Regions from separate parts of the Streptomyces sp. NPDC005863 genome, predicted to be linked through region 1. Evidence: riboswitches for the same ligand, from Rfam matches in the RefSeq annotation. Region 1 holds a riboswitch; each other region holds the start of a gene.
The links. Region 1 has a riboswitch for cobalamin ahead of cobN (cobaltochelatase subunit CobN). Riboswitches for the same ligand answer to the same signal wherever they lie in the genome.
Positions count from the first base shown of each region.

Region 2: it holds a riboswitch for cobalamin, as region 1 does, so the genes downstream of both, metE (5-methyltetrahydropteroyltriglutamate--homocysteine S-methyltransferase) here and cobN (cobaltochelatase subunit CobN) in region 1, are expected to answer to the same signal.
Region 3: it holds a riboswitch for cobalamin, as region 1 does, so the genes downstream of both, ACFYO9_RS02695 (ribonucleoside-diphosphate reductase subunit alpha) here and cobN (cobaltochelatase subunit CobN) in region 1, are expected to answer to the same signal.
Region 4: it holds a riboswitch for cobalamin, as region 1 does, so the genes downstream of both, ACFYO9_RS37190 (ABC transporter substrate-binding protein) here and cobN (cobaltochelatase subunit CobN) in region 1, are expected to answer to the same signal.

Region 1 is NZ_JBIAII010000005.1:304,646-311,561, reverse strand. Features, by position in the region: gene ACFYO9_RS20430 (amidohydrolase) at 1-642, shown strand, start outside; gene cobN (cobaltochelatase subunit CobN) at 671-4,279, opposite strand; cobalamin riboswitch at 4,315-4,447, opposite strand; gene ACFYO9_RS20420 (cobalamin biosynthesis protein CobG) at 4,566-6,023, shown strand; gene ACFYO9_RS20415 (precorrin-8X methylmutase) at 6,020-6,661, shown strand; gene ACFYO9_RS20410 (precorrin-2 C(20)-methyltransferase) at 6,658-6,916, shown strand, end outside.
Region 2 is NZ_JBIAII010000002.1:108,182-115,097, forward strand. Features, by position in the region: gene ACFYO9_RS06815 (type II secretion system protein GspG) at 1-1,330, shown strand, start outside; gene ACFYO9_RS06820 (hypothetical protein) at 1,341-2,486, shown strand; gene ACFYO9_RS06825 (cysteine hydrolase family protein) at 2,540-3,100, opposite strand; cobalamin riboswitch at 3,253-3,479, shown strand; gene metE (5-methyltetrahydropteroyltriglutamate--homocysteine S-methyltransferase) at 3,641-5,959, shown strand; gene nrdR (transcriptional regulator NrdR) at 6,156-6,605, shown strand; gene ACFYO9_RS06840 (chitinase) at 6,677-6,916, opposite strand, start outside.
Region 3 is NZ_JBIAII010000001.1:644,361-651,276, reverse strand. Features, by position in the region: gene ACFYO9_RS02705 (cytochrome P450) at 1-1,194, shown strand, start outside; gene ACFYO9_RS02700 (ribonucleotide-diphosphate reductase subunit beta) at 1,262-2,281, opposite strand; gene ACFYO9_RS02695 (ribonucleoside-diphosphate reductase subunit alpha) at 2,281-4,707, opposite strand; cobalamin riboswitch at 4,838-4,974, opposite strand; gene ACFYO9_RS02690 (GNAT family N-acetyltransferase) at 5,024-5,521, opposite strand; gene mctP (monocarboxylate uptake permease MctP) at 5,623-6,916, opposite strand, start outside.
Region 4 is NZ_JBIAII010000017.1:136,879-143,794, reverse strand. Features, by position in the region: gene ACFYO9_RS37195 (FecCD family ABC transporter permease) at 1-842, opposite strand, end outside; gene ACFYO9_RS37190 (ABC transporter substrate-binding protein) at 971-1,948, opposite strand; cobalamin riboswitch at 1,992-2,165, opposite strand; gene ACFYO9_RS37185 (M67 family metallopeptidase) at 2,129-2,551, opposite strand; gene ACFYO9_RS37180 (amino acid permease) at 2,641-4,143, opposite strand; gene ACFYO9_RS37175 (DUF2017 domain-containing protein) at 4,525-5,130, opposite strand; gene clpS (ATP-dependent Clp protease adapter ClpS) at 5,238-5,552, opposite strand; gene ACFYO9_RS37165 (nicotinate phosphoribosyltransferase) at 5,644-6,916, shown strand, end outside.

The sequences.
Region 1 (6,916 bases):
CCGGAGACGACCATCGACCCCGTCGTGCTCGCCGCGTCGACCGTGATGCGGCTGCAGACGGTGGTGTCCCGGGAGATCGCGGGCGGGGAGACGGCCGTGGTCACCGTCGGCTCGGTGCGGGCGGGCACGAAGCACAACATCATTCCCGACGAGGCCGAGCTCCAGCTCAACATCCGCACCTACACGCCCGAGGTCCGCACCCGCGTCCTCGCCGCCGTCGAGCGCATCATCAGGGGCGAGGCCGCCACGGCCGGGGCGGAGAAGGAGCCGGAGATCACGGAGATCGACACCTTCCCCGTCGTCATCAACGACGCGGACGCCGTCGACCGGACGATGGCCGCGATCAGCGCGGTCCTCGGCACGGAGCGGGTCGTCGACCCGGGACAGGTCACCGGCAGCGAGGACGTCGGGATCTTCGCCACCGCCGCGCAGGGCCACGTCCCGCTCTGCTACTGGCTGTTCGGCGGCGCCGACGCGGACGAGGTGATTGCCGCGCAGCGCGCGGGCACCTTCGAGCGGGACATCCCCTCGAACCACTCGCCGTCCTTCGCGCCGCTGGTCGAGCCGACGCTCACCACCGGTGTCACCGCGCTGACGACGGCCGCGCTGGCCTGGCTGGACGGCGGCCGGCCGGCGCGGTGAGGGCCGGCCGCCGTGGCGGGCGAGGGGCTCAGCCCTCGTCCTCCAGGTTGCCCTCGGTCTCCAGGTAGGCCTGGCGCAGCGCTTCGAGCACCGCCGGGTCCGGCTTCGCCCACATGCCGCGCGACTCCGCCTCCAAGAGGCGCTCCGCGATGCCGTGCAGCGCCCAGGGGTTGTTCTCCTGGAGGAACTGACGGTTCGTCGGGTCGAGGACGTACGTCTCGGTGAGCTTGTCGTACATCCAGTCGGCGACGACGCCCGTCGTGGCGTCGTACCCGAACAAGTAGTCCACGGTCGCGGCGAGTTCGAAGGCACCCTTGTAACCGTGGCGGCGCATCGCCTCGATCCACTTGGGGTTGACGACGCGGGCCCGGAAGACCCGCGAGGTCTCCTCGACGAGGGTGCGGGTCTTGACCGTCTCGGGGCGCGTGGAGTCGCCGATGTACGCCTCCGGGGCGGTGCCCCGCAGCGCGCGCACGGTCGCCACCATGCCGCCGTGGTACTGGAAGTAGTCGTCCGAGTCCGCGATGTCGTGCTCGCGGGTGTCGGTGTTCTTCGCGGCCACCGCGATGCGCTTGTACGCGGTCTCCATCTCGGCGCGCGCCGGGCGCCCTTCGAGCCCGCGGCCGTACGCGTAACCGCCCCACACCGTGTACACCTCGGCGAGGTCGGCGTCGGTGCGCCAGTCGCGGGAGTCGATGAGCTGCAGCAGGCCCGCGCCGTACGTGCCGGGGCGGGAGCCGAAGATGCGGGTGGTGGCCCGGCGTTCGTCGCCGTGCTCGGCGAGGTCGGCCTGGGCGTGGGCGCGGACGTGGTTGCGGTCGGCGGGCTCGTCCAGGGCGGCGGCGAGCCGTACCGCGTCGTCGAGCAGGCCGATGGTGTGCGGGAACGCGTCGCGGAAGAACCCCGAGATGCGCAGCGTCACGTCGATGCGCGGGCGGCCCAACTCCTCGTACGGGATGGCCTCCAGGCCGGTGACGCGGCGCGACGCGTCGTCCCAGACGGGGCGGACGCCGAGCAGCGCCATGGCCTCCGCGACGTCGTCGCCCGCGGTGCGCATCGCGCTCGTGCCCCACAGCGACAGGCCGACGGAGGTGGGGTACGCGCCGTTGTCGGACTTGTACCGCTCCAGCAGGGAGTCGGCCAGCGCCTGGCCGGTCTCCCACGCGAGGCGGGACGGGACGGCCTTGGGGTCGACCGAGTAGAAGTTGCGGCCGGTCGGCAGGACGTTGACCAGGCCGCGCAGCGGGGAGCCCGAGGGGCCCGCGGGGACGAAGCCGCCGTTCAGGGCGTGCACCGCGTGGTCGAGCTCGGCGGTCGTGCCTGCGAGGCGCGGGACGACCTCGCGGGCCGCGAACTCCAGGACGGCGGCGACCTGTTCACCCTGGTCGGTGGGGAGCGCGGCGAGGTCCCAGTCCGCGTCGTCCATCGCCTGGACCAGCGCGCGGGCCTTCTCCTCGGCCTCGTCGGCGCCGGTGCGGGTCGCCGCGGACTCGTCGAGACCGAGGGCCTCGCGCAGACCCGGCAGTGCGGTGGTGCCGCCCCAGACCTGGCGGGCCCGCAGGATCGCGAGGACGAGGTTGACGCGGTCGGCGCCGGCCGGGGCCGCGCCCAGCACGTGCAGACCGTCGCGGATCTGCATGTCCTTGATCTCGCAGAGCCAGCCGTCGACGTGCAGCAGGAAGTCGTCGAAGCCGTCGTCGTCCGGACGGTCCTCCAGACCCAGGTCGTGGTCGAGCTTGGCGGCCTGGATGAGCGTCCAGATCTGCGCGCGGATCGCGGGCAGCTTCGCCGGGTCCATGGAGCTGATCTGGGCGTACTCGTCGAGGAGTTGCTCCAGGCGCGCGATGTCGCCGTAGGAGTCGGCGCGCGCCATCGGCGGCACCAGGTGGTCGATGAGCGTGGCGTGCACGCGGCGCTTGGCCTGTGTGCCCTCGCCCGGGTCGTTGACCAGGAACGGGTAGATCAGCGGCAGGTCGCCGAGTGCGGCGTCCGGGCCGCAGGCGGCGGAGAGGCCCGCGTTCTTGCCGGGCAGCCACTCCAGGTTGCCGTGCTTGCCGAGGTGGATCATCGCGTCGGCGCCGAAGCCGCCGTCGGAGTCGGCGGCCGCGATCCAGCGGTACGCCGCCAGGTAGTGGTGCGACGGCGGCAGATCCGGGTCGTGGTAGATCGCGATCGGGTTCTCGCCGAAGCCGCGCGGCGGCTGGATGAGGATGAGCAGGTTGCCGCGGCGCAGGGCGGCGAGCACGATGTCGCCCTCCGGGTCGCCGCCGTCGCCCACCCGGGACCTGTCCAGGAACATCTCGCCGGGCGGCGGCCCCCAGTGGCCCTCGACGGACTCGCGCAGCTCCGCGGGGAGCGTCGCGTACCACCGCTTGTAGTCGGCGGCCGGGATGCGCACCGGGTTGGCGGCGAGCTGCTCCTCGGTCAGCCACTCCTGGTCGTGGCCGCCCGCGTCGATCAGGGCGCGGATCAGCTCGTCGCCGTCGCCGGAGACCAGGCCGGGGATGTCGGCCTCGGGCCCGAAGTCGTACCCCTCGGCGCGCAGCCTGCGCAGCAGCGCCACGGCGGAGGCGGGGGTGTCGAGGCCGACCGCGTTGCCGATGCGGGAGTGCTTGGTCGGGTAGGCGGAGAGGACCAGCGCGAGGCGCTTGTCGGCGGCCGGGATGTGCTTGAGGCGGGCGTGCCGCACGGCGATGCCGGCGACGCGGGCCGCGCGCTCGGCGTCGGCCACGTACGCGGGGAGCCCGTCCTCGTCGATCTCCTTGAAGGAGAAGGGCACCGTGATGAGGCGGCCGTCGAACTCCGGCACCGCGATCTGGCTCGCGGCGTCGAGCGGCGAGACGCCCTCGTCGTTCTCCTCCCAGGCGGAGCGCGACCCGGTCAGGCAGAGCGCCTGGAGGATCGGCACGTCCAGGCCGGACAGGGCGCCCGCGTCCCACGACTCGTCGTCGCCGCCCGCGGAGGCCTCGGCGGGCCTGGTGCCGCCGGCCGCGAGGACGGTGGTCACGATGGTGTCGGCGGCGCGCAGCGCGTCGATCAGCTCGGGCTCGGGGGCGCGCAGCGAGGCCACGTACAGCGGCAGCGGGCGGGCCCCGGCGTCCTCGATCGCGCCGCACAGGGCGTCCACGAAGGCGGTGTTGCCGCTCATGTGGTGGGCGCGGTAGTAGAGCACCGCGACGGTCGGGCCCTCGACGTCCGCGCGGGCCGTGCGCTCCAGCGGGCCCCAGGACGGGGCGGGCGCGGGCGGCTCGAAGCCGTGGCCGGTGAGCAGCACGGTGTCGCAGAGGAAGCGGGCCAGCTGCTCCAGGTTGGCGGGGCCGCCGTGCGCCAGGTAGGCGTGCGCCTCGGCGGCGATGCCGACCGGCACGGTGGAGGACGCCATCAGCTGGGCGTCGGGTGCCTGTTCGCCGGTGAGCACGACGACCGGGAGGCCGGTGGCGATGAGCTGGTCGAGGCCGTCCTGCCAGGCGCGGACACCGCCGAGGAGGCGTACGACGACGAGGTCGACGCCGTCGAGCAGGGCGGGCAGCCCGTCGAGGTCCAGGCGCGAGGGGTTGGCGAACCGGTAGTCGACCGGGCCTCCCGCCGCGCGGGCGCTGAGCAGGTCGGTGTCGGAGGTCGACAACAGCAGAAGCATGCGGGCGCAGGCCTTCCTCGGGGTGTCCGCGCCCCGGGTGGTCGTATGGACGGCGGGAGTTCCTGGCTCACCCCACGGGTGGGGCTCACAGTGGCGGGACCGCGCCGGATTCGCACCGGGCTTCCTCCCTCGGGTCCTGGTGGACCCACGCCGTCGCTGGCGTCGACGGGCTCGGCGCCCGCCGCCTGCATAGTAAGTCCTGCCCGCCGCGAGCGGGGCGGCCACCTGCCGGGACGGCCCGTCTCGGGAGGCGACCGGCCGGATCGGCGTGGGTATGCTCGCCGCCATGCCGCCCACCCGAGCACCCTCCCCAGACCAGGGCGAATACCCCATACGTGACCGGGGTGACGCCTGCCCCGGAGCGCTCCGCCTGCACCTCGCCGACGACGGCCGCCTGGCCCGACTCCGGCTGCCCGGCGGCCTCTTGACGGGCCATCAGGTCGAGGTGCTCGCCGACGTGGCGGAGCGCCTGGCGGACGGCAACCTCAGCATCACCTCGCGGGGCAACATCGAGCTGCGCGGGCTCGGCGAGGCCTGCGGCGGCGAACTCTCCCGCCTGCTCACCGGGGCGGGCCTGCTGCCCTCGGAACGGCACGAGCGCGTCCGGAACGTGGTGGCGTCCCCGCTGGCCACGACGGACGGACTCGGCCACGCCGACGTGCAGTTGTGGGCCCGTGAGCTGGACGGACTCCTCTGCGGGGCGGAGTGGGCGACGCAGCTCTCCGGCCGCTTCCTGTTCGTCTTGGACGACGGCCGCGGGGACGTGGCCGGGCTGGGCGGCGATGTGACCTTGATCGCAGAATCGGGGGGTACGGCGGTCGTACGGGTCGCGGGGCGCGCCGTCCGCATCGCCGCGACCGACGCACCGCGCGCGGCCCTCGCCGCCGCCGGCGCCTTCCTGGACGAGGCCCGCGAGGCGGGCAACGGCGCGTGGCGGGTACGGGAGCTGCCGGCGGGGCGGGACGTGGATGTGGCGGGGGCGTTGAAGGGGGCGGGGGTTGCGGTGGCCGCTGCGGCGGGGGCGGGGGTCGGCTTGCCGGACGCGTTGGTCGCCACCGGGAAGGCGCCCGCCGGCCCGTCGGACGTGCCGGTCGCCGCTGGTGAGGCACCGGCCGGTTTCCCGGACGTGCCGGTCGCCGGCGCTGAGGCGCCCGTCGGCCTCCCGGACGTACCCGTCACCGGTCCGCCCGTACCCGTACCCGTCGCCATCCCGGACGTACCCGTCACCGGTCCGCCATCACCCGGCGTCCACGGGCGGGCCGTCCTCGTCGGTGCGCCGCTCGGGCGGGTGAGCGTCGACGCGTGGCGGGCGCTGTTGCCGTTGCCCGGCGACGAGCTGCGGGTCACGCCCTGGCGCGGCTTCGTGCTGCCCGGCTTCGCCGACGACGTCGCCGCCCGGGAACGGCTTGCCGCGCTCCGCGGCGCCGGATACCTCACCACCCCCGACGCGCCCTGGCTCGGCGTCGGCGCCTGCACCGGCCGCCCCGGCTGCGCCAAGTCCCGCGCTGACGTCCGCGCGGACGCCGTGCCGGGCCCCGGCGGCCTTCCCGTCCACTGGTCCGGCTGCGAACGGCGCTGCGGCCACCCGCACGGGGCGTGGGTCGACGTACTCGCCACCGGCGAAGGGCGGTACGAGGTCACGGTGCACGCCCCCGGCGAGGAACCCGCACGGGTCACGGGCACAACCCTGACCGAGACGGTCACCACCGCACGTACCACCACGAAAACCACGGCCACGAGATGAGCGAGAGCACAGTGTTCGACTACGAGAAGGACGGCGCGGCGATCTACCGCGAGTCCTTTGCCACCATCCGCGCGGAGGCGGACCTCAAGGGTCTGCCCGCCGACGTCAGCCAGGTCGCGGTCCGGATGATCCACGCCTGCGGGATGGTCGACCTCGTGCGCGACCTCTCGTACAGCCCGCGCGTGATCGCCGACGCCCGCAAGGCGCTGCGCGACGGCGCGCCGATCCTGTGCGACGCGAACATGGTCGCGAGCGGCGTCACGCGCAAGCGGCTGCCCGCCGGCAACGACGTGATCTGCACCCTCGCCGACCCGTCCGTGCCGGATCTCGCGGCGCGCCTCGGCACCACCCGCAGCGCCGCCGCCCTCGAACTCTGGCGCGACCGCCTCGAAGGGGCGGTCGTGGCCATCGGCAACGCGCCCACCGCCCTCTTCCGCCTCCTGGAGATGATCGAGGAGGGCGCGCCCCGCCCGGCCGCCGTCCTCGGCATCCCGGTCGGCTTCGTCGGCGCGGCCGAGTCCAAGGACGCGCTCGCGGCCCACCACGCGGGCCTGGAGTACCTGGTCGTACGGGGACGTCGCGGCGGCAGCGCGATGGCCGCGGCGGCGATCAACGCGATTGCGAGCGAGACGGAATGAGCGGCGTGCCCACCGAACAGGCCCCGCGGGGCCGCCTCTACGGGGTCGGGCTCGGCCCCGGCGACCCGTCCCTGATGACGTTGCGCGCCGCCGAGGTGATCGCGGCGGCCGACGTCGTGGCGTACCACTCGGCGCGGCACGGCCGTTCCATCGCCCGCTCGATCGCGGCCGCGCACCTGCGCGCCGACCACATCGAGGAGGCGCTGGTCTACCCCGTCACCACGGAGCGGACCGACCATCCCGGCGGCTACCGGG
Region 2 (6,916 bases), on a different contig from region 1:
CTACTACGGCTGGCCTCCCGCATCGCTGGCCCGCTTCGACGTGATCGGCGACGAGGCCGTGGAGGTCACGGCGACCCCGGTCGGCTCCGAGCTCAAGGGCCGCTACCAGTCCCAGCTCCTGCACCTGAACGGCAAGGTCGGCCACCTCTCCATCCAGTACACCCACCGCAACATCAGCTGGGCCGGGTTCCGGCTCGCCACCACGCTGCGGCTTACGGAACAGGCGTATCAGGCCTGGCAGCTCGCCACCTGGCAGAAGCTGCGCGAGGCCGCGGAGCAGCAGTACTACACGTTGCAGCAGCGGCTGCGGGACCGCCGTGAACAACTCCTCGGCGAACTGAGCCGCGACGACACCCTCACGCTGCGCCGCGCCGAACGCGAGGAGTTGATGAAGCGGTCGCTGCAGTGGCTCTTCGGCAGCGACTTCGACACCGCGCCCGACGCCATCGACTCGGTGCTCGCCGGGCTCGGCACCAACTCCACCCCGACCTGGACCGACGACATCGATCCGTCCACCCTTCCCGTCGACGCCGAGATGTGGCTGAAGATCCGGAAGTTCGGCGAGTTCGTCAAGTTCCTGCACCAGGCGGTGGAGTGGGAGAACGTCCTGTACTTCTTCTACCCGTACTTCTGGGGGTCGGAGAAGCTCGCCGAGACCAAACGGCTGCTGTGGCACCCCGATCCGCTGCGCCGCGAGTTCCTGCGGGCGGGCGCCGCGCGCGTGGTCCTGCCCATCCGGCCGGGGTTCGAGCGCGCGTTCTCCCGGCTGATGTCCACCGGCCGCATCGACGGCGACGGCTCACCGGACCCCCAGGACCCGCCGTACATGTCCATCGCCGAGGAGATCCAGGCGTACGCGCGGACCAACTATCCGGGCATTCCCCCCGCCAATCCCGACGTCGCCGCCCGGGCCAGGCCGCTCATCACCGTGAACCAGCAGCGGGCATGGCGCGAGATCGAGGCCATCGTCACGGCGCTCGAGGCGTACGCCGAGAAGGCGAAACAGCGGGTGGACCCGAAGTGGCGGGGCGCGCCGATCGAGCCGGAGTACTACCCCAGCACCCGGCAGGGCCTGCGGGTGCTGCTCGACGCCAGTCCGAACCTGGTCCTCAACGACCCCTGGGGCCGGCCGTATCTGTACCAGAACCCGGGGCGCACCGCGCCGTTCGTCGTCACCAGCCAGGGCGCGGATTCGTCGGCGGGCGGCACGGAGGAAGCGTCGGACATCTCCACCGACGCGGAGGGCAACCTCGTCGGCACCTGGTTCGAGTACACGCCGTGCAGCGGCCTCGACATCGAGGTCGGCTCCGACTTCTCCGAGAACGGCTAGCGGGAGCGCCATGGCGGACATCCGGCTCCTGGACTCCTTCTGCACGCTGCCGACCCGCAAGGTCGGCGCGGACGCCAACGGCAACATCGACGCCATGCGGCGGTACCTGGAGGGGCTCACCGCGGAGTACTACATGGTCGAGTGCTTCACGAAGTACTACACGCAGCGCTACCCGGACTCCGAGGTCATCAGCGAGATCAGCTATCTGAACACCAAGCGGTTCCGCGGTGTGACCGAGATCCTCGCCAAGTGGATCCTCCGTGAGTACCGCAATGTGTTCGGCCGCGACGCCCTGCGGCGCAACATCAAGACGCAGACGTCCGGCCGGCAGCTCCGCTCGGACATCCTCGGCGTCCGGACCGAGGGCACGACCCTGCTCCTCGAACTCGTCGAGGTGACCACGGTCGACGAGGCCAAGGACGCCGAGGTCGAAGACCTCAAGCACAAGATGGACACCCTGAAACGCTTCGTCATCGACCCGGCCCTCCAGGAGATGCTCTCCCTGCAACGCGCCGGGCGGGTGAGCCTCGGCGTCCCGACGCGGATCGAGGTGCGCCGGTCGACCTGGCGTCCGTACTGGCACGAGCTGTACTACCCGCTCCTGCCGACCCAGGCCGCCACGGGGGCGCCCGGCAGCGTCAAGTACGAATGGATCTGCTACAAACCCACGTTCCGTCCCGACGGCATCGGCAAGGACGGCCTGGTGCTGTACGAGATCCACACCACCCCCCTGCCGCAGGGCGCGCCCCTCGAAGTGCTCAACAGGGTCGCCCGGCGCCTGCGCGAACTGGAGAACCAGCATCAGCTCGTGCTGCTGCCCGCGATGCAACAGTACTGGGACGACAACGACGCCGACGGCAGGGAGCTGAAGAAGTGGCTCGCCATCGGCCTCGGCGCGGCTCTGCTCGTCACGCTCGTGGTGATGGCCTGGCCCGCCGCGGTGCCGCTCGCAGCGGCGGCGGTCGAGACCGCGGGGGCAGCCGGAGCCACCGGGGCCGCCGAGGCCGCGGGCGCCGCGGAGGCCGCCCAGTTGGCGAACGCCGTGCGGTACGCCCAGAGCGCGACGAAGGTCCCGGGTTACTTCGAGCGGGCGCAGGCGGCCCTGCGCCCGCTGCTGTCCGGCGGACCCGGCCTGGGTCTCGTGGGCAGTCACTGAGTCGCGGCCGGGGCGCGGCCCATGGCGTCCGGGTCGTCAGGAGGCGCGGCTCGTCAGGAGGCGTTGTCGAAGACGACGTTCTTGGTCTCGACCGCCCCCGCCGCCCGACCCGGCGCCGCCTGGCGGGCCCAGTACAGGTTCGTGTGTGCGACGACCAAGTCCGGCGTCGGCGCGCCCCATGCGGTCTTGTCGACCGTCGTATGGGCGTCGCTCACCAGCGTCGTGTCGTACCCCCTGACGAACGCGCCGTGGAGGGTCGAGCGGATGCACGCGTCGGTCTCCGCGCCCGTGACCAGGAGCCGCCCCACCCCGAGCCGTGACAGCACGGCCTCCAGCGTGGTGTCCTCGAACGCGTCGCCGTAGCTCTTCTCGACGATCGGCTCGGCGTCCATGGGGGTGAGTTCAGGGACGAGCCGCCAGCCGTCGCTCCCGCGCGTGAGTCCCTCGTCGAAGTGCTGCACCCAGACGACCGGAACCCCTTCCTGCCGCGCCCGCTCGACGAGTCCGGAGATGTTCGCGACGACCTCGTCGCGCCGGTGGCTCCCCTCGACGACGTCCTGCTGCACGTCGATGACAAGGAGTGCGGTGTTCGGCCGGTTCTCCAATGTGGTCATGGTCCACCTTCGTTCGCTCGCGCCGGGCTCATCTCTCCCCACGCTAGCCCCACCCACTGACAGCCGGTCCTGGGCACAGCCGCTGTCACGCTCGTGACCCGCTTCACATTCCGACATGCGGGCCGGGGTGGGCGATCGGTTGGCGTGCGCCTAGGGTGAGCGGTGCAGCTGGTTCGCCCCGTCCGCCAGGCGGGATGCGTCGTAAGAGGGAACCCGGTGGGAATCCGGGACTGCCCCGCAGCGGTGAGTGGGAACGACCGCCGTCAACAGCACTGGACCCGACCGGGTCCGGGAAGCGACGGCCAGTAGGTGTCCCGTGTCCGGCCGACACGCGACGTGCCCGCGAGTCCGAAGACCTGCCCGTTGCCCGCACGCGACCGATCGCGTGCGGCCCTTTCGGTGACCTCGTGGGCGGGTCGGCGTACATATCGAGCGGCACGCGCGGCATCCGCCCGCGACGTGGTCCGCCCGGTCGGTCGTCCCTTCGCGCCATGTCCGGTCTCCGGGAGAACCAGGACACATCTCGCGAAGGAGAGTTCCGTGACAGCGCAGCCCGCGGCCGCGGCGGCACGAGCCACCGTGTACGGCTACCCCCGCCAGGGTCAGAACCGGGAACTGAAGAAGGCCGTCGAGGGGTACTGGAAGGGCCGCGCCACCGCTGCCGCCCTCCGGGAGACCGCGGCGGACCTGCGCCGTTCCAACTGGCAGCAGTTGGCCGACGCCGGCATCGACGAGGTGCCGACCGGGGACTTCTCGTACTACGACCACGCTCTCGACACCAGTGTCATGGTCGGCGCTGTCCCCGAGCGGCACCGCGCGGCCGTCCAGGCCGACGCCCTCGACGGCTACTTCGCGATGGCGCGCGGCACGCAGGACGTGGCGCCGCTGGAGATGACGAAGTGGTTCGACACCAACTACCACTATCTGGTGCCCGAGTTGGGCCCCGACACCGTGTTCCGGGCCGACTCCGCCAAGCAGGTCACCGAGCTGACGGAAGCCCTCGCGATCGGGCACACGGCACGCCCCGTCCTCGTGGGCCCCGTGACCTACCTCCTGCTCGCCAAGCCCGCGCCGGGCGTGGCCGCGGACTTCGACCCGCTGACGCTCATCGACCGGCTGCTGCCCGTGTACGCCGAGGTGCTCGCGGACCTGCGTGCGGCGGGCGCCGAGTGGGTCCAGCTGGACGAGCCCGCCCTGGTCCAGGACCGCACGCGGGCCGAGTTGAACGCCGCCGAGCGCGCCTACCGCGACCTCGGGGCCCTCACCGACCGCCCCAAACTGTTGGTCGCCTCGTACTTCGGGCGCCTCGGTGACGCGCTGGGCATCCTGGCCAAGGCGCCGGTCGACGGTCTGGCCCTCGACTTCACCGAGACAGCCGCCGCCAACCTCGGCGACCTCGCCTCCGTCGGCGGGTTGTCGGGCAAGCGGCTTGTCGCGGGCGTCGTCAACGGCCGCAACATCTGGATCAACGATCTGGAGAAGTCCCTCGCCACGCTGGGCACGCTCCTCGGTCTCGCCGACCGCGTGGACGTCGCCGCGTCCTGCTCGCTCCTGCACGTCCCGCTGGACGCCGGCGCCGAGCGGGACATCGATCCGCAGGTCGCACGCTGGCTCGCCTTCGCCCGGCAGAAGACGCAGGAGATCTCGGTGCTGGCGCGCGGACTCTCGCAGGGCACCGGCGCCATCGCGGCCGAACTCACCGCGAACCGCGCCGACCTGGCCTCCCGCGCCGGTTCCGCCCTCACCCGCGACCCGGCCGTCCGCGCCCGCACCGCCGCGGTCACCGACGCCGACGCCCGCCGTTCGCAGCCATACGCGGAGCGCGCGGCTGCCCAGCGCGCCGCTCTCGGTCTGCCGCTGCTTCCGACGACGACCATCGGCTCCTTCCCGCAGACCACCGAACTGCGCACCGCCCGCGCCGACCTGCGGGCCGGACGGATCGACACGGACGGATACGAGGAGCGCATCAGGAACGAGATCCGCGAGGTCCTGTCCTTCCAGGAGAAGGCGGGCATCGACGTCCTGGTGCACGGCGAGCCCGAACGCAACGACATGGTGCAGTACTTCGCCGAGCAGCTGACCGGCTACCTCGCCACGCAGCACGGCTGGGTGCAGTCCTACGGCACCCGTTACGTCCGCCCGCCGGTCCTCGCCGGCGACATCTCACGGCCCGAGCCGATGACGGTCCGCTGGACGACGTACGCGCAGTCGCTGACGAGCCGCCCCGTCAAGGGCATGCTCACCGGCCCCGTCACCATGCTCGCCTGGTCCTTCGTCCGCGACGACCAGCCGCTCGGCGACACCGCCCGCCAGGTCGCGCTCGCCCTGCGCGACGAGGTCAACGACCTTGAGGCGGCCGGGACTTCGGTCATCCAGGTCGACGAGCCCGCCCTGCGCGAGACGCTCCCGCTGCGCGCCGCGGACCACCCCGCCTACCTGGAATGGGCCACCGGATCCTTCCGTCTCAGCACCAGCGGGGTGCGGCCGGACACGCAGATCCACACGCACATGTGCTACGCCGAGTTCGGCGACATCGTGCAGGCCATCGACGACCTCGACGCGGACGTCATCAGCCTGGAGGCGGCCCGCTCCCACATGCAGGTCGCCCGCGAACTCGCCGCTCACGGCTACCCGCGGGAGGCAGGACCCGGCGTGTACGACATCCACTCCCCACGCGTACCGAGCACCGAGGAGGCAGCGGCCTTGCTGCGTACGGGACTTGAGGCGATCCCCGCCGACAGGCTCTGGGTGAATCCGGACTGCGGCCTCAAGACCCGCGGCTGGCCCGAGACCCGCGCCGCTCTGGAGAACATGGTCGCGGCGGCCAGGACGCTCCGCGGGGAGCTGTCCGGCTCGTGATCCTCGCGGGCGCGGGGCCGGGCGTCGTCGGGGCGCCCGGCCCCGCACCCCGGTGACGCGGTGCGGCAGATCCGGCGTGCGGTAGAACTGGCGTAAAGAGGCAGGTCAGATCGGTTATCATCGGATATCTGCTCACGGTCGGCCGGACGCCGGAAGACACCCTGACCCTCCGAGGGAATCGGAAAGGACACGTACGGTGTGCTGCCCCTTCTGCAGGCTCCCCGACAGCCGCGTCATCGACAGTCGATCGACCGATGACGGGACCTCCATCCGTCGCCGGCGGCAGTGCACCCACTGCCAGCGCCGGTTCACCACGGTGGAGACCTACTCCCTGCTCGTGGTCAAACGCAGCGGCGTGACCGAGCCGTTCAGCCGTACCAAGATCGTCAGCAGCGTCCGCAAGGCGTGCCAGGGCCGCCCCATCACCGAGGACATGCTCGAACGGCTCGGCCAGCAGGTGGAGGAGAACGTACGGGCGTCGGGCAGCGCCCAACTGTCCACCCACGAGGTGGGGTTGGCCGTCCTGGAGCCGCTCAGCGAGCTGGACCCGGTGGCGTACATGCGGTTCGCCTCCGTGTACCGCGCCTTCGAGTCGCTCGCCGACTTCGAGAACGCCATCGCCGACCTGCGGGCCAAGTGCCGCTAGGGTTTCCCGTTTCGATCGGGCCGCGCGGGTAGTCCCGGGGGACCACCCGCGCTCAGCCACGGGGACGAGGGTCAGCAGGCGCCGAGGTCCTGCCAGACGCCCCACTGTCCGGTGGTGCCGGGCTCCTCGCCCGTCGTCCACCACTTCGCCTTCCAGGTGTGGCCCTTGTGCGACACCTGCTGGCCGCCCGTGTAGACCGTGCCCGAGGCCCAGGGCGCCGCCGTGCACTGGTTGCCGCTGCCGCCGGTGACGGTCAGGGTGTACGTCGCCGTGTGTGCGGCGGACGGGCTCGCGCCGCTCACCACCAGTTT
Region 3 (6,916 bases), on a different contig from region 1:
CGCACGGCGTACGCGGTCTGCGATCCGGAGCTCGTGGGCGCCCTCCTGAAGAACCCCGACTACATCGTCGGGGGCCCGCTCTGGGACACCCTGGAGGTGCTCCTCGGCAAGGGCGTGGCGACCAGCAACGGCAAGCTGCACCGGCGCCAGCGGCGCATGATGCAGCCCTCGTTCCGGCCCGAGCGGATCGCCGACTACGCCAAGGTGATGGAGGAGGAGGCGCGCGCCACGGCCGCCCGCTGGCAGCCGGGCGCCACCGTCGACGTGGGCGCGGAGATGTTCCGCACCGCCGTGCGCATCGTCTCGCGCTCGCTCCTGGAGGTCGACTCCATAGGGGAGAAGGCGGACCGCATCGCGGACTCGCTGCACACGGTGTTCGAGGGGCTCTACCGCCGGATGGTGCTGTCGGTGGGGCCCCTCTACCGCGTCCCGACCCCCGCCAACCGCCGCTTCGAGCGGGCGCTCGCCGATCTGCACGCGCTGGTCGACGAGATCATCGCGGAGCGTCGCGCGGCCGGGCCCGGCGCCCCGGACGACCTGCTCGCCGAATTGCTGCGGGCCAGGGACGAATCCGGGGCGCTCATAGCCGACCAGGAGATCCACGACAACGTGGTGTCGCTCGTCGTGGCGGGTGCGGAGAATGTGGCGTCGACGTTGGCGTGGACCTTCCATCTGCTCACCGAACACCCGGAGCAGGAAAGGCGGTTGGTTGAAGAGGTAAATTCCGTGGCCCCCGATCGCGCGATCACATTCGCCGATCTGGCGGCCCTGCCGCACACCCGCAATGTCGTCACCGAGGCGATGCGCATACGGCCGGCCGCCTGGATATTCACGCGCCGGTCGGTGGCCGAAACCGAACTGGGCGGCTATTCGATTCCGGCGGACGCGGACATCGTCTACAGCGTCTACGCGATGCAGCGCGACCCGCGTTCCTTCGAGCGGAACCTTGAGTTCGACCCGGACCGGTGGAATCCAGAACGCGCCGCCGCCGTACCGGAGTTCGCGATGATGCCGTTCAGTGTCGGCAACAGGAAGTGCCCCGGCGACCACTTCAGCCTGGCCGAACTCGCCCTGATCCTCGGGACGGTGGCCCCGAAGTGGCGCCTCGAACCGGTGGGGGAGACCGACACCGGCACCCGCGTCGGCATCACCCTGCACCCCAAGCGGCTCGTCCTGCGGGCCACCCCGCGCTGACCGCGGCCGTGTGCCCGCCCCGCCGAAGCCGACGGGACGGGCACAGGGAGGCCGCCGTGCGCCAGAGCTAGAACTCGTCGTCGAAGGAGACCGACCCCTCGACCGCGACCTGGTACGCGGAGGGCCGCCGCTCGAAGAAGTTGGTCAGCTCCTGGACGCCCTGCAGCTCCATGAAGGAGAAGGGGTTCTCCGAGCCGTAGACCGGCGCGAAGCCGAGGCGTTGCAGCCGCTGGTCGGCCACGCACTGCAGGTACTCGCGCATCGAGTCGGTGTTCATGCCGGGCAGACCGTCGCCGCACAGGTCACGGGCGAACTGCAGCTCGGCCTCGACGGCCTCCTTGAGCATGTCCGTGACCTGCTGCCGCAGCGCGTCGTCGAAGAGCTCGGGCTCCTCCTTGCGGACCGTGTCGACCACGTCGAAGGCGAAGCTCATGTGCATCGTCTCGTCGCGGAACACCCAGTTGGTGCCGGTGGCCAGGCCGTGCAGCAGGCCGCGGCTGCGGAACCAGTACACGTAGGCGAAGGCGCCGTAGAAGAAGAGCCCCTCGATGCACGCCGCGAAGCAGATCAGGTTCAGCAGGAAGCGGCGCCGGTCGGCCTTGCTCTCCAGGCGGTCCAGCTTCTCCACCGAGTCCATCCAGCGGAAGCAGAACTCGGCCTTCTCACGGATGGAGGGGATCTCCTCGACCGCGTCGAAGGCCGCCGCACGGTCCTCCGGGTCGGGCAGATAGGTGTCGAGCAGCGTCAGATAGAACTGGACGTGCACGGCCTCCTCGAAGAGCTGACGGCTCAAGTACAGCCGCGCCTCGGGGGAGTTGATGTGCTTGTAGAGGGTCAGCACGAGGTTGTTGGAGACGATCGAGTCGCCGGTCGCGAAGAACGCGACCAGCCGGCCGATCATGTGCTGCTCGCCGGGCGAGAGCTTGGCGAGGTCGGCGACGTCGGAGTGGAGGTCGACCTCCTCGACGGTCCAGGTGTTCTTGATCGCGTCCCGGTAGCGCTCGTAGAAGTCCGGGTAGCGCATGGGGCGCAGGGTCAGCTCGAAGCCCGGGTCGAGCAGGTTCTTCTCTGAGTTGGTGGTGCTCATTACTGGCAGGCCTCGCAGGACTCGGGGTTTTCCAGGGAGCAGGCGACGGCGTCTTCGGGGGTCGCCTGCGCGGGGACGGGGGCGGGGGCGGTGGCGGCCGTGTTCGAGCCGCCGGCCGCGCGCGCGATGCGGGTGGCGGGGCGCGAGCGCAGGTAGTACGTGGTCTTCAGGCCCTGCTGCCAGGCGTACGCGTACATCGAGGAGAGCTTGCCGATGGTCGGCGTCTCCAGGAACAGGTTGAGCGACTGCGCCTGGTCCAGGAACGGGGTGCGCGCGGCGGCCATGTCGATCAGGCCGCGCTGCGGCAGCTCCCACGCGGTGCGGTACAGCGCGCGGACGTCCGCCGGGATCCAGCTGAAGCCCTGCACCGAGCCGCTGGCCTCGCGCAGCGCCTCGCGGGTCTGCGCGTCCCAGACGCCCAGCCGCTTCAGCTCCTCCACCAGATAGGCGTTGACCTGGAGGAACTCACCCGAGAGCGTCTCGCGCTTGAAGAGGTTGGAGACCTGCGGCTCGATGCACTCGTACACGCCGGCGATGGACGCGATGGTCGCGGTCGGCGCGATGGCGAGCAGCAGCGAGTTGCGCATGCCGGTCGCGGCGATACGTTCCCGCAGCGCCGCCCACCGCTCCGGCCAGGTCAGCTCCACGTCGTAGTGGTCGGGGTGCAGGATGCCGCGTGCGGTGCGGGTCTTCTCCCAGGCGGGCAGCGGGCCGCTCCGCTCGGCGAGGTCGGCGGAGGCCTCGTACGCGGCGAGCATGATGCGCTCGGCGATGCGGGTGGAGAGGGCGCGCGCCTCGGGGGAGTCGAAGGGCAGCCGCAGCTGGAAGAAGACGTCCTGCAGACCCATCGCGCCGAGGCCCACCGGGCGCCACTTGGCGTTGGAGCGGCCGGCCTGCTCGGTCGGGTAGAAGTTGATGTCGACGACGCGGTCCAGGAAGGTGACGGCCGTGCGGACGGTCGCGTCGAGGCGCTCCCAGTCGATGTCGCCGTTCTCCACGAACGCGCCGAGGTTGACCGAGCCGAGGTTGCAGACCGCCGTCTCGCCGTCGTCCGTGACCTCCAGGATCTCCGTGCACAGGTTCGAGGAGTGCACGGTGTGGCCGGGCTCGGCGGTCTGGTTGGCGGTGCGGTTGGCGGCGTCCTTGAACGTCATCCAGCCGTTGCCGGTCTGCGCGAGGGTGCGCATCATGCGGCCGTACAGCTCACGGGCCGGGATGGTCTTCTTGGCCAGGCCCGCGGCCTCCGCCGCGCGGTACGCGGCGTCGAAGTCGTCGCCCCACAGGTCGACGAGGCCCGGCACGTCGGACGGCGAGAAGAGCGACCACGGCAGGTCGGCGGCGACCCGGCGCATGAACTCGTCCGGGATCCAGTGCGCGAGGTTGAGGTTGTGCGTGCGGCGCGCGTCCTCACCGGTGTTGTCGCGCAGCTCCAGGAACTCCTCGATGTCGGAGTGCCAGGTCTCCAGGTAGACCGCGGCCGCGCCCTTGCGCCGCCCGCCCTGGTTGACCGCGGCGACCGAGGCGTCCAGCGTCTTCAGGAACGGCACGATGCCGTTGGAGTGCCCGTTGGTGCCGCGGATCAGCGAACCGCGGGAGCGGATCCGGGAGTACGAGAGGCCGATGCCACCCGCGTGCTTGGAGAGCCGGGCGACCTGGTGGTAGCGGTCGTAGATCGAGTCCAGCTCGTCCAGCGGGGAGTCGAGGAGGTAGCAGGAGGACATCTGCGGGTGGCGGGTGCCGGAGTTGAAGAGCGTCGGCGAGGACGGCAGGTAGTCCAGGCGGCTCATCAGGCGGTACAGCGCGGCGACCTCGTCGAGCGCGCGGACGCTGCCGTCCTCGGCCAGGCCGCTCGCCACGCGCAGCATGAAGTGCTGCGGCGTCTCGATGACCTGCCGGGTGAGGGGGTGGCGCAGCAGATAGCGGCTATGCAGCGTGCGCAGGCCGAAGTAGCCGAAGCGGAAGTCGGCGCCGTCGGCGAGCGCGGTGTCCACGAGCGCGTCGAGCCGGGCGGCGTGCGCGGCGACGAAGTCGGCGGTGCGGTCGGCGATCAGGCCCTCGCGGTGGCCGACCGCGATCGACTCGGTGAAGGAGCGCACGCCCTGCGTGGCGGCCTCGGCGGCGACGGAGAGGGAGAGCAGCCGGGCGGCGAGCTTGGAGTACGCCGGGTCCTCGGAGATGAGCCCCGCGGCCGCCTCGGTCGCGAGCGTGCGCAGCTCCGCCTCGTCGGCCCTGGCCGAGCGGCCGCGCAGCGCGGCGGCGGCGACCCGGCCGGGGTCGGCGTCGGGGAGGTCGGCGGTGAGGTCGGTCAGGGTGCGCAGCAGCGCGGTCCCCGGCGCGTCGGCACCCTCGGTGCTGTCGGTGCTGTCGGTGCTGGCACTGGGTCGCGGTGCCCGCGCTGACGCAGGTTCGGCAGGCGCGATGGTCACGTGGAGCTCTCCCTCGCTCGGCTCTGGGCCTGCGCGAGGGGACGGCACACACGGGCGCACCCGGACAGGGCGGCGTACCGCGTCCACCGGCCCATTCCACGAGGCCCGGACGGTCGGCACCCGGGCCGGACGGCACGGGTGCGCTGCCGGCAGGTCTTCGGACTCCGCGTACGACAAAGGCGTACACGTCCACCGTTGCGGGACAGTTCCGGACTTGCACCGGATTCCCCTGCGGCGACAGCGAGCACGAGCATACATCTTGTGTCGGCTCGCGGAAGCAGGCCCACATCTTGTGTCGGATCGCGGAGGGTGGGGCCTAGAGTGTCAACGCGTAGGTGAGCAGCGGGAGGTCGGGCAGCGGGCACCAGTCGCGCTCCGGGGTCCGCACGAAGCCGAGGCGTTCGTAGAGCCGGTGTGCGGTCCGCATGGAGGGCGAGGAGGACAGCACGAGCCGGCGCCTGCCCGCCTCCCTGGACCGCTGCAGGCATGCGCGGACGAGCAGTTCGCCGACCCCGCGGCCGCGCGCCGCGGGCGAGACCGCCAGCATGCGGATCTCCGTCTCGTCGCCCCGCGCGATGTCGGCCAGCGCGCCGCCGGACGGCACGAAGGTGACCCCGCCGAGCAGCGCGCCGTCGTCCGCCACGGCCACCAGGATCTCGGCGTGCGCCGCGCGCCCCGCCACGTCCCGCAGCACGGGCAGGTAGTGGTCCTCCGCGCCGTAGTCCAGGTGTCCGTCGTCGAGATAGGCCTGCGCGGTGAGGTCGCCCAGCGCCGCGTACTCCTCGGGGTGTGCCGCTCTGATCGTGATGTCCATGGGGCGCAGTGTGCAACAGCGCACGACAAAGGGCCGCCGGTTTTCCGGCGGCCCTCGTGCGTCGGCGGTGCGGGAGCGGACTCAGCCCCGCGGGAGCGGGGTCAGTGGCCGGCGCCCGCGGTGGCCGGGGGCAGTTCCTCCACGACGCCGGGGTCGCCCGCGTCCGCCGTGTAGTCCTCCGGAGACGTCTCGTCGACGCCCTCGGGGGCCTTCAGCGCCTTCAGGACGAAGGTGAGGACCACGGTGACCACCACGTTCAGGACGAAGGCGGTGAGGCCGATGTAGCCGATCTCGCCGATGCCGGGGATCGTGTCGGACGAGCCGCCGAAGTGCTTCTGCGTGGGCGAGGCGACGCCGTACGCGGCCAGCGTGCCGTAGACCATGCCGACCGCCCATCCCGCGAGCAGCGCCCAGCGGTGGAACCACCGGGTGAACAGGCCGCCGACCAGCGCGGGCATGGTCTGCAGGATCCAGATGCCGCCGAGCAGCTGGAAGTTGATCGCCACGGTCTTGTCCATGCCGAGGACGAAGATGAGGGCGCCCACCTTCACCAGGAGCGAGACCAGCTTGGAGACCTTGGTCTCCTGCTCGGGCGTCGCGTCGGGCTTGATGAAGTCCTTGTAGATGTTGCGGGTGAAGAGGTTCGCGGCCGCGATGGACATGATCGCGGCGGGCACGAGCGCGCCGATGCCGATCGCGGCGAAGGCGACGCCGGTGAACCAGTCGGGGAACATGTCCTCGAAGAGCTGCGGGATGGCCAGCTGACCGTTGTCGACCTTGACCCCGGCCGCGATCGCCATGAAGCCGAGCAGCGCGAGCAGGCCCAGCATCAGCGAATAGAGCGGCAGGATCGTGGTGTTGCGGCGGATGACGTTGCGGTTCTTGGAGGAGAGCGTCGCCGTGATCGAGTGCGGGTACATGAAGAGCGCGAGCGCCGAGCCGAGCGCCAGCGTCGCGTACGTCCACTGGCCGGCCTCGGGCGGCGCGAGGGCGCCGCGCGGTTTGCCCGTGCCCTCGTTGACCACCCCGAAGGCGTCGCCGGCCTTGGCGAAGATGTCGTCGAAGCCGCCGAGCTTGATCGGGATGTAGATGATCGCGACGGTGATGACGAGGTAGATCAGCCCGTCCTTCACGAACGCGATCAGCGCGGGCGCGCGCAGCCCCGAGGAGTACGTGTACGCGGCGAGCACCGCGAACGCGATCAGCAGCGGCAGGTCCTTGACGAACCAGTTGGTGTCCGGGCCGCCACCGATGCCCATGACGTCGAGAACGGCCTGGATGCCGACCAGTTGGAGCGCGATGTACGGCATCGTGGCGAGGATGCCGGTGACCGCGACGGCCAGCGAGAGACCCTTGGAGCCGAACCGCCCGCGCACGAAGTCCGAGGTGGTCACG
Region 4 (6,916 bases), on a different contig from region 1:
ATCAGGCCGATGAAGCCGATGGCCCCGCTGTAGGCGACCAGGACGCCGGTGAGCAGCGAGACGAGGACGAAGACTCCGGCGCGGAAGCGGGCCGCGTCCAGGCCGAGGACGGTGGCGCCCTCCTCGCCGGCGAGGAGCAGGTCGAGGGGGCGGGCCAGAGCCATCAGGAGGGCCGTGCCGACGAGCAGGGCCGCGCAGGGCAGGGCGATCATGCCCCAGCGGGCGCTGCCGAGTCCGCCGAGCGTCCAGTACAGGACTTCCTTGAGGTGGTCGGCGCTGTCGGCGGTGACCAGGATGAGGCTGGTCAGCGCGGTGAGGATGTACGAGACGGCGACGCCCGCGAGGATCAGCCGGCCGGTGGCGAAGCCGCCGCCGCTCCTGGCCAGCGAGTAGACGAGGACCAGGGAGATCAGGGCGCCCGCGAAGGAGGCGGCCGGGATGGTGACGGTGGTCGACAGGGCTGCGCCGAGCCCGAAGACGCCGCCGAGCACGATCGCGGAGACCGCGCCGACGGAGGCGCCGGAGGAGACGCCGAGCAGGAACGGGTCGGCGAGGGGGTTGCGGACGAGGGCCTGCAGGACGGTGCCGATGACGGCGAGTCCCGCGCCTACGGCTGCGCCGAGCAGGACCCTGGGGAGGCGGACGTCCAGCACGATGGTGCGGAAGGGGGAGGGCTCCGCCCTGCCCGTCAGGGCCTCGACCACGTCGCCCGGCGGGATGCGGACGGAGCCCAAGGCCAGCCCGGCGAGTATCGCTGCCGCGAGGGCCACGGTGAGCCCTGTCAGGGTGAGGAGGCGGCGCCCCCGTGCGTCCCGTCGATCGCCCTTCGGGCTCGTCCTCAAACGCCGGACGGGCTGAAAGATCCGCCCCACGGGCTGGATGAGTCGCCCCGCGGGCTGAAGGATCCGCCCCGCGGGCTGAATGAGTCGCCCGACAGGCTGAATGAGCCGCCGCGCGGGCTGGATGCCCCTCACAGCTGCGCCGCCAGCTTCCTCACCGCCTGCGGTGCTCGTACGCCGGTGACCACGTCCGACAGCCGCAGCACCGCGAAGCTCTTGTTCTTGACGGCCGGGACGTCCTGGAGGGCCGGGTCGTCCAGGAGGCGCTTCTTCTTCTGGGCGACCGTCGTCGCGCCGTAGTCGAGGATCAGGATGGTCTCGGGCCCGCGCTCGACCACCTTCTCCCAGGAGGCGTCGGTGAAGGACTTGTCGACGTCGGCGAAGACGTTGCGGCCGCCGGCCCGTTCGATGATGTCGTTGCCGATGCCGCGGCCGCCCGCGGTGAACGCGGTCTTGTCGCCGCTGTCGTAGACGAAGACGGAGTGCCGCTTCTTGCCCCGGGACTTCGCCGCGGTGGCGGCCAGTTCGCTGCGGGCGCCCTCGACCCACTTCTCGGCGCGGCCGCGCACCCCGAAGGTGGCGCCGACCTCGCGGACCTCGCGGTAGACGTCGTCCATGGAGACCGGCTTCTTCGCGCAGCCCTCGACGTTCAGGCGGGTCTTGATGCCCGACTTGGCGAGCGCGGGGCGGCCGCGGCCGTCGCCCGCGAGGAAGGCGCTCGGGTAACCGCCGTACACGAAGTCGGGGTTGGCGGCGAGCAGCTTCTCGTACGAGGGGTACTCCTCGGCGAGCGCGGGGCGTGACGTGTACGCCTTCTCGTACTTCGGCAGGACCTTGTCGTCGAGGTAGGCGGTGCCCGCGATGCGGTCGGCGAGGCCGAGTTCCAGCATCACCTCGGTGGTGTGCTGGTTCATGGTGACGGCGCGCTTCGGGGGTGCGTCGTACGTCGTCCGCACACCGCAGTTGGTGACGGTGTACGGGAATCCGGCGGCCTTGGCGGCGGGTTTCGCGTCACCTCCGGAACCGGAGGACGAGCACGCGGCGAGCGGGACGAGCAGGGTGGCCGCGGCGAGTGCGCGTATGCCGGGGTGGCGGTGACGGCGGGACATGGCTGAGCTGCCTCCTCCAGGGGATTTCCGCGTCCCCTGTGTTGCGTGGAGAAGGGCGGCAGGTCAGTTCCTGACTCCCCCGGCCCCGGCGCTGCTTGCCGGGTGGAACGGGGTCACAGTGGCGGGACCGTGCCGGGTTCGCACCGGCTTCCTGGGTCCTGCCGCCCTCATGAGTAAAGCTCAGTATGCCTCGACGACCTTTACCTCTTCCTCGGTGACCTCGCCGTCCACGATCCGGTACGAGCGGAACTGGAAGGGGCCCGCGCCGTCGGTGTCGGCGGTGGAGACCAGGACGTAGTGCGCGCCGGGCTCGTTGGCGTACGTGATGTCGGTGCGCGAGGGGTAGGCCTCGGTCGCCGTGTGCGAGTGGTAGACGATCACCGGCTCCTCGTCGCGGTCGTCGAGATCGCGGTAGAGCTTGAGCAGGTCACCCGAGTCGAACTCGTAGAACGTGGGCGAGCGCGCGGCGTTGAGCATCGGAATGAACCGCTCGGGCCGGTCGGTGCCCTCCGGTCCCGCGACCACGCCGCAGGCCTCGTCGGGGTGGTCCTTGCGCGCGTGCGCGACGATCTGGTCGTGGAGGGCCTGGGTGATGGTCAGCATGGGAGCCAGGATAAGCAGAGGGCCCGCATCGTACCGAAGTGTGGTACGGGCGGGCCCACATGCTGGACAGCGGCCTTGGGGACGGCCGGTCAGTCCTTGTCGAGCGGGTCCCTGTCGGACGTACCGCCCTGGACGCCGACCTTCTGCCGGTTGAAGGCCGCGGCCTGCGGGTTGCGGCTCTTGAGCACCAGGTACGACACGGTCAGGATCGCGGCCCAGACCGGGGCGGCGTACAGCGAGATCCGCGCGTCCTTGTCGACGCCCATCATCACGATGACCATGCCGATGAAGAGCAGCGCGAACCAGCTGGTGTACGGGGCTCCGGGCGCCCGGAAGGTGGACTGCGGCAGCTCGCCGCGGTCGGCCTTGCGGCGGTAGCGGATCTGGCAGCACAGGATCATGATCCAGGCCCACATGCCGGAGATGGTCGCGAAGGAGACGACGTAGTTGAACGCCTCGCCCGGCCACTGGTAGTTGATCCAGACGCCGACGAGCATGAACGCGGCCGAGACGGTGGTGCCGGTCAGCGGCAGGCCGTTCTTCGTGAGCTTGGTGAAGAACTTCGGGCCCTGGCCGTTGAGCGCCAGGTCGCGCAGCATGCGGCCGGTGGAGTACATGCCGGAGTTGCAGGAGGAGAGCGCGGCGGTGAGGACCACGAAGTTCACGATGGCGGCGCCGACGCCGAGACCCATCTCCTCGAAGGCCTTCACGAACGGCGAGACGCCCGGCTTGAATGAGGTCCACGGGACCACCGACAGGATCATGATCAGCGCGCCGACGTAGAAGACGGCGATGCGCCACGGCACGGTGTTGATGGCCTTGGGCAGGACGGTCTTGGGGTCCTTGGACTCGCCCGCGGTGACGCCGACCAGCTCGACGGCGAGGAAGGCGAACATCACGATCTGCAGGGTCATCAGCGTGGAGCCGATGCCGTTGGGGAAGAAGCCGCCCTCGTCCCAGAGGTGGGTCACCGACGCGGTGTCACCGGCGTCGGAGAAGCCGATGGTGAGGATGCCGACGCAGATCAGGATCATGCCGATGATGGCGGTGACCTTGACCATCGAGAACCAGAACTCCAGCTCACCGAAGAGCTTCACGGAGATGAGGTTCGCGCCGTACAGGATGACGGTGAAGACGAGCGCGTAGGCCCATTGTGGGAACGAGTCGTGGGTCCAGTACTGCATGTACTGGGCGGCCGCGGTGACTTCCGTGATGCCGGTGACGACCCAGAAGAGCCAGTACGTCCAGCCGGTCACGAATCCGAAGAACGGGCCCATGAACTCGCGTGCGTACTCCGAGAAGGAGCCGGACACGGGCCGGTACATGAGGAGCTCGCCGAGCGCCCGCATGATGAAGAAGATGACGAGGCCCGCGATGGCGTACGCCAGGATGAGGCTGGGACCGGCCTTGTGGATGGCCTTGCCCGCGCCGAGGAACAGGCCGGTGCCGATGGCACCGCCGATCGCGATCATCTGGATCTGCCGGGCTCCGAGCCCGCGCTGGTAACCCTCGCCCTCGCCGGACGGGCCGCCCTGCACGACACCATTGCCGCCAGGCTCGCCGTGGTGCTCTTCGACCTGCACTGAGGTCATGGTGACGCCTTTCTCCATGCTGATCCGCGCCCGCACATCTGCGTTGTGGCTGCGGATCAGGTCCTGATCCCCCCGGATATGGATGGAGTGCTACCGGCGGTCTGCCGGCTGAAGCGCCCTCGGCGACATGGGTGGCGTCGCCGAGCGGTCGTGAAGATGTATCACGGTGAACGAAGTGAGGAAATGAGCCACCTGTGGCGCAGAACACAGGGAGAAGCGGACAAAGCGCCCTAGACATGGCAAAGCAGGGCAATGCCGTGACGCGATCGTTATCCGGATTTGAGGATCCGCTGAGCGAACGGCCCGCCCGATGAACGGAACCTGTCTACTACAACAAATTTTGCTGCCCTCTGCACCTAAGTGTGGCGAGGGCCGCACCGATCAGTCCAGCAACGTCCCGACCAGGGTTTCCTGCAGTCCGCCCAGCCAGAGGTAGGCCATCACCATGGGCTTGCGGGGGTCGCTGTCGGGGAGCCGGTAGAGCAGATCGACGTCCTCCTCGTCGGTGACCTCCAGGCGGGTGCCGATCGCGAGCCGTAGGTCGTTGAGGGCGCCGAGCCAGTGGCGGGACTCCTCGACCGACAGTTTCAGGACAGCTCCGCCGTCGCCGGCGGCGGTCGTCGCGTCCAGGCAGCGGATCACCACGAGGGCGTCGTCGCGCTTCTTGGCCCGCAGATCGTTCTCCGTGAAGCGGCGGAACTCCGCGGAGTACGCCCGCGTTTCGTCGGGGCCCCCCGCCGAACCGTCCTCGCCCCCCGGGCCGCCGTACGCGTCGGGCAGCAGGCGCTTCATCACCGGGTCGGCGGGCGGCTCGCTCGGCCCCTCGGCGAAGAGCTCCGCGAGGGGGTCGTCGGAGACCTCGCCGCCCGGCCCGGGACCGATCAGCTCGAGGAGCTGCACGGCGAGGGAACGGATGATCGAGATCTCGACCTCGTCGAGCGCGACGGCTGCGCCGCCCCCCGGCATCGGTTCGAATTGTCCTGGCATCAGATGCGTCGCTGCTTCCGGTCCGTACGCGGCGGGCGGTCCGCTCCTCGCGGCCCGCTTCTTGCGGTCCCTGCGCGCGGTCCCTGCCGGGCCCCGCGCGCGGTCCCCTACTTGCGGTCCTGCTGAAGGGTGGCCCAGAGGCCGTAGCCGTGCATGGCCTGCACGTCGCGCTCCATCTCCTCGCGGGTGCCGCTGGAGACGACCGCGCGGCCCTTCTGGTGCACGTCCATCATCAGCTTCGTGGCCTTCTCCTTCGAGTAACCGAAGTACGTCTGGAACACGTACGTCACGTAACTCATCAGGTTGACCGGGTCGTTGTGGACGAGCGTGATCCAGGGGACGTCCGGTTCGGGGACGACCATGGCCTCTTCGGCCGATTCCGGTCGGGTGATTTCTGCGGGAGCCGTACTCACCCGGCCCATGCTGCCACCCCGCGGAGCGCCTCGCACAAATGGCCTCCCGCGCGCCCCGCGAAATCGTCAGAGTGACGAGATTGGGGGTAGCATCCTTCGTATGAACACAGCGGACCTTGGCCTGCCGGTGGATGTTCCGTCGACAGCGCTCTTCACCGACCAGTACGAGCTGACGATGCTGCAGGCCGCGCTGAAAGCGGGGACCGGGGACCGGCGTTCGGTCTTCGAGGTCTTCACCCGCAGACTCCCCGAGGGCCGGCGCTACGGCGTGGTGGCCGGAACGGGACGGGTCCTGGACGCCGTGGAGAACTTCCGCTTCGACGCCGACGTCCTCGGCTTCCTGCGGGAGCGCGGCATCGTCGACGAGGCGACCCTCACGTGGCTGGCCGACTACCGCTTCGGCGGCGACATCTGGGGCTACCCCGAGGGCGAGGTCTACTTCCCCGGCTCGCCGATCCTGCGGGTCGAGGGCTCCTTCGCGGAGTGCGTGCTCCTGGAGACGGTGATCCTCTCCATCCTCAACCACGACTCGGCCATCGCGGCCGCGGCCTCCCGGATGTCCTCGGCCGCCGGCGGCCGGCCGCTGATCGAGATGGGCGCCCGCCGCACCCACGAGCTGGCCGCGGTGGCCGCGTCCCGCGCGGCGTACGTCGGGGGCTTCGCGACCACGTCGGACCTGGCGGCCGGGTTCCGCTACGACATCCCGACCGTCGGCACCAGCGCCCACGCGTTCACTCTGCTGCACGACAACGAGCGCGACGCCTTCCAGGCCCAGGTGGACTCCCTCGGCCCCGGCACGACCCTGCTGGTGGACACGTACGACGTGACGGAGGCGGTCCGCACCGCCGTCGAGGTCGCCGGGCCCGAGCTCGGCGCCGTCCGCATCGACTCCGGCGACCTGCTGCTCGTCGCGCACCGGGTACGCCAGCAGCTGGACGAGCTCGGCGCGACCAAGACGAAGATCGTCGTCACCTCCGACCTCGACGAGTACGCCATCGCGTCGCTCGCGGCGGCGCCCGTGGACGCGTACGGGGTGGGCACGCAGCTCGTCACCGGGTCCGGGCACCCCACCTGCTCGATGGTCTACAAGCTGGTGGCCCGCGCGCACTCGGCGGACCCGAAGGCGCCGCTGGAGCCGGTGGCGAAGAAGTCGATGGGCGCGAAGTCGTCCCTCGGCGGCCGCAAGTGGGCGGCGCGGCGCAGCGACGCGTACGGGGTCGCCGAGGCGGAGGTGGTCGGCACGGGCCCGGTCCCCGCGGACCTCGCCGACCGCACGCTCCTGGTCGAGCTGGTCAAGGGCGGCGAGATCGTCGCCCGCGAGCCCCTCGACACGGTCCGAGCCCGCCACACCGCGGCCCGCGCCCACCTCCCCC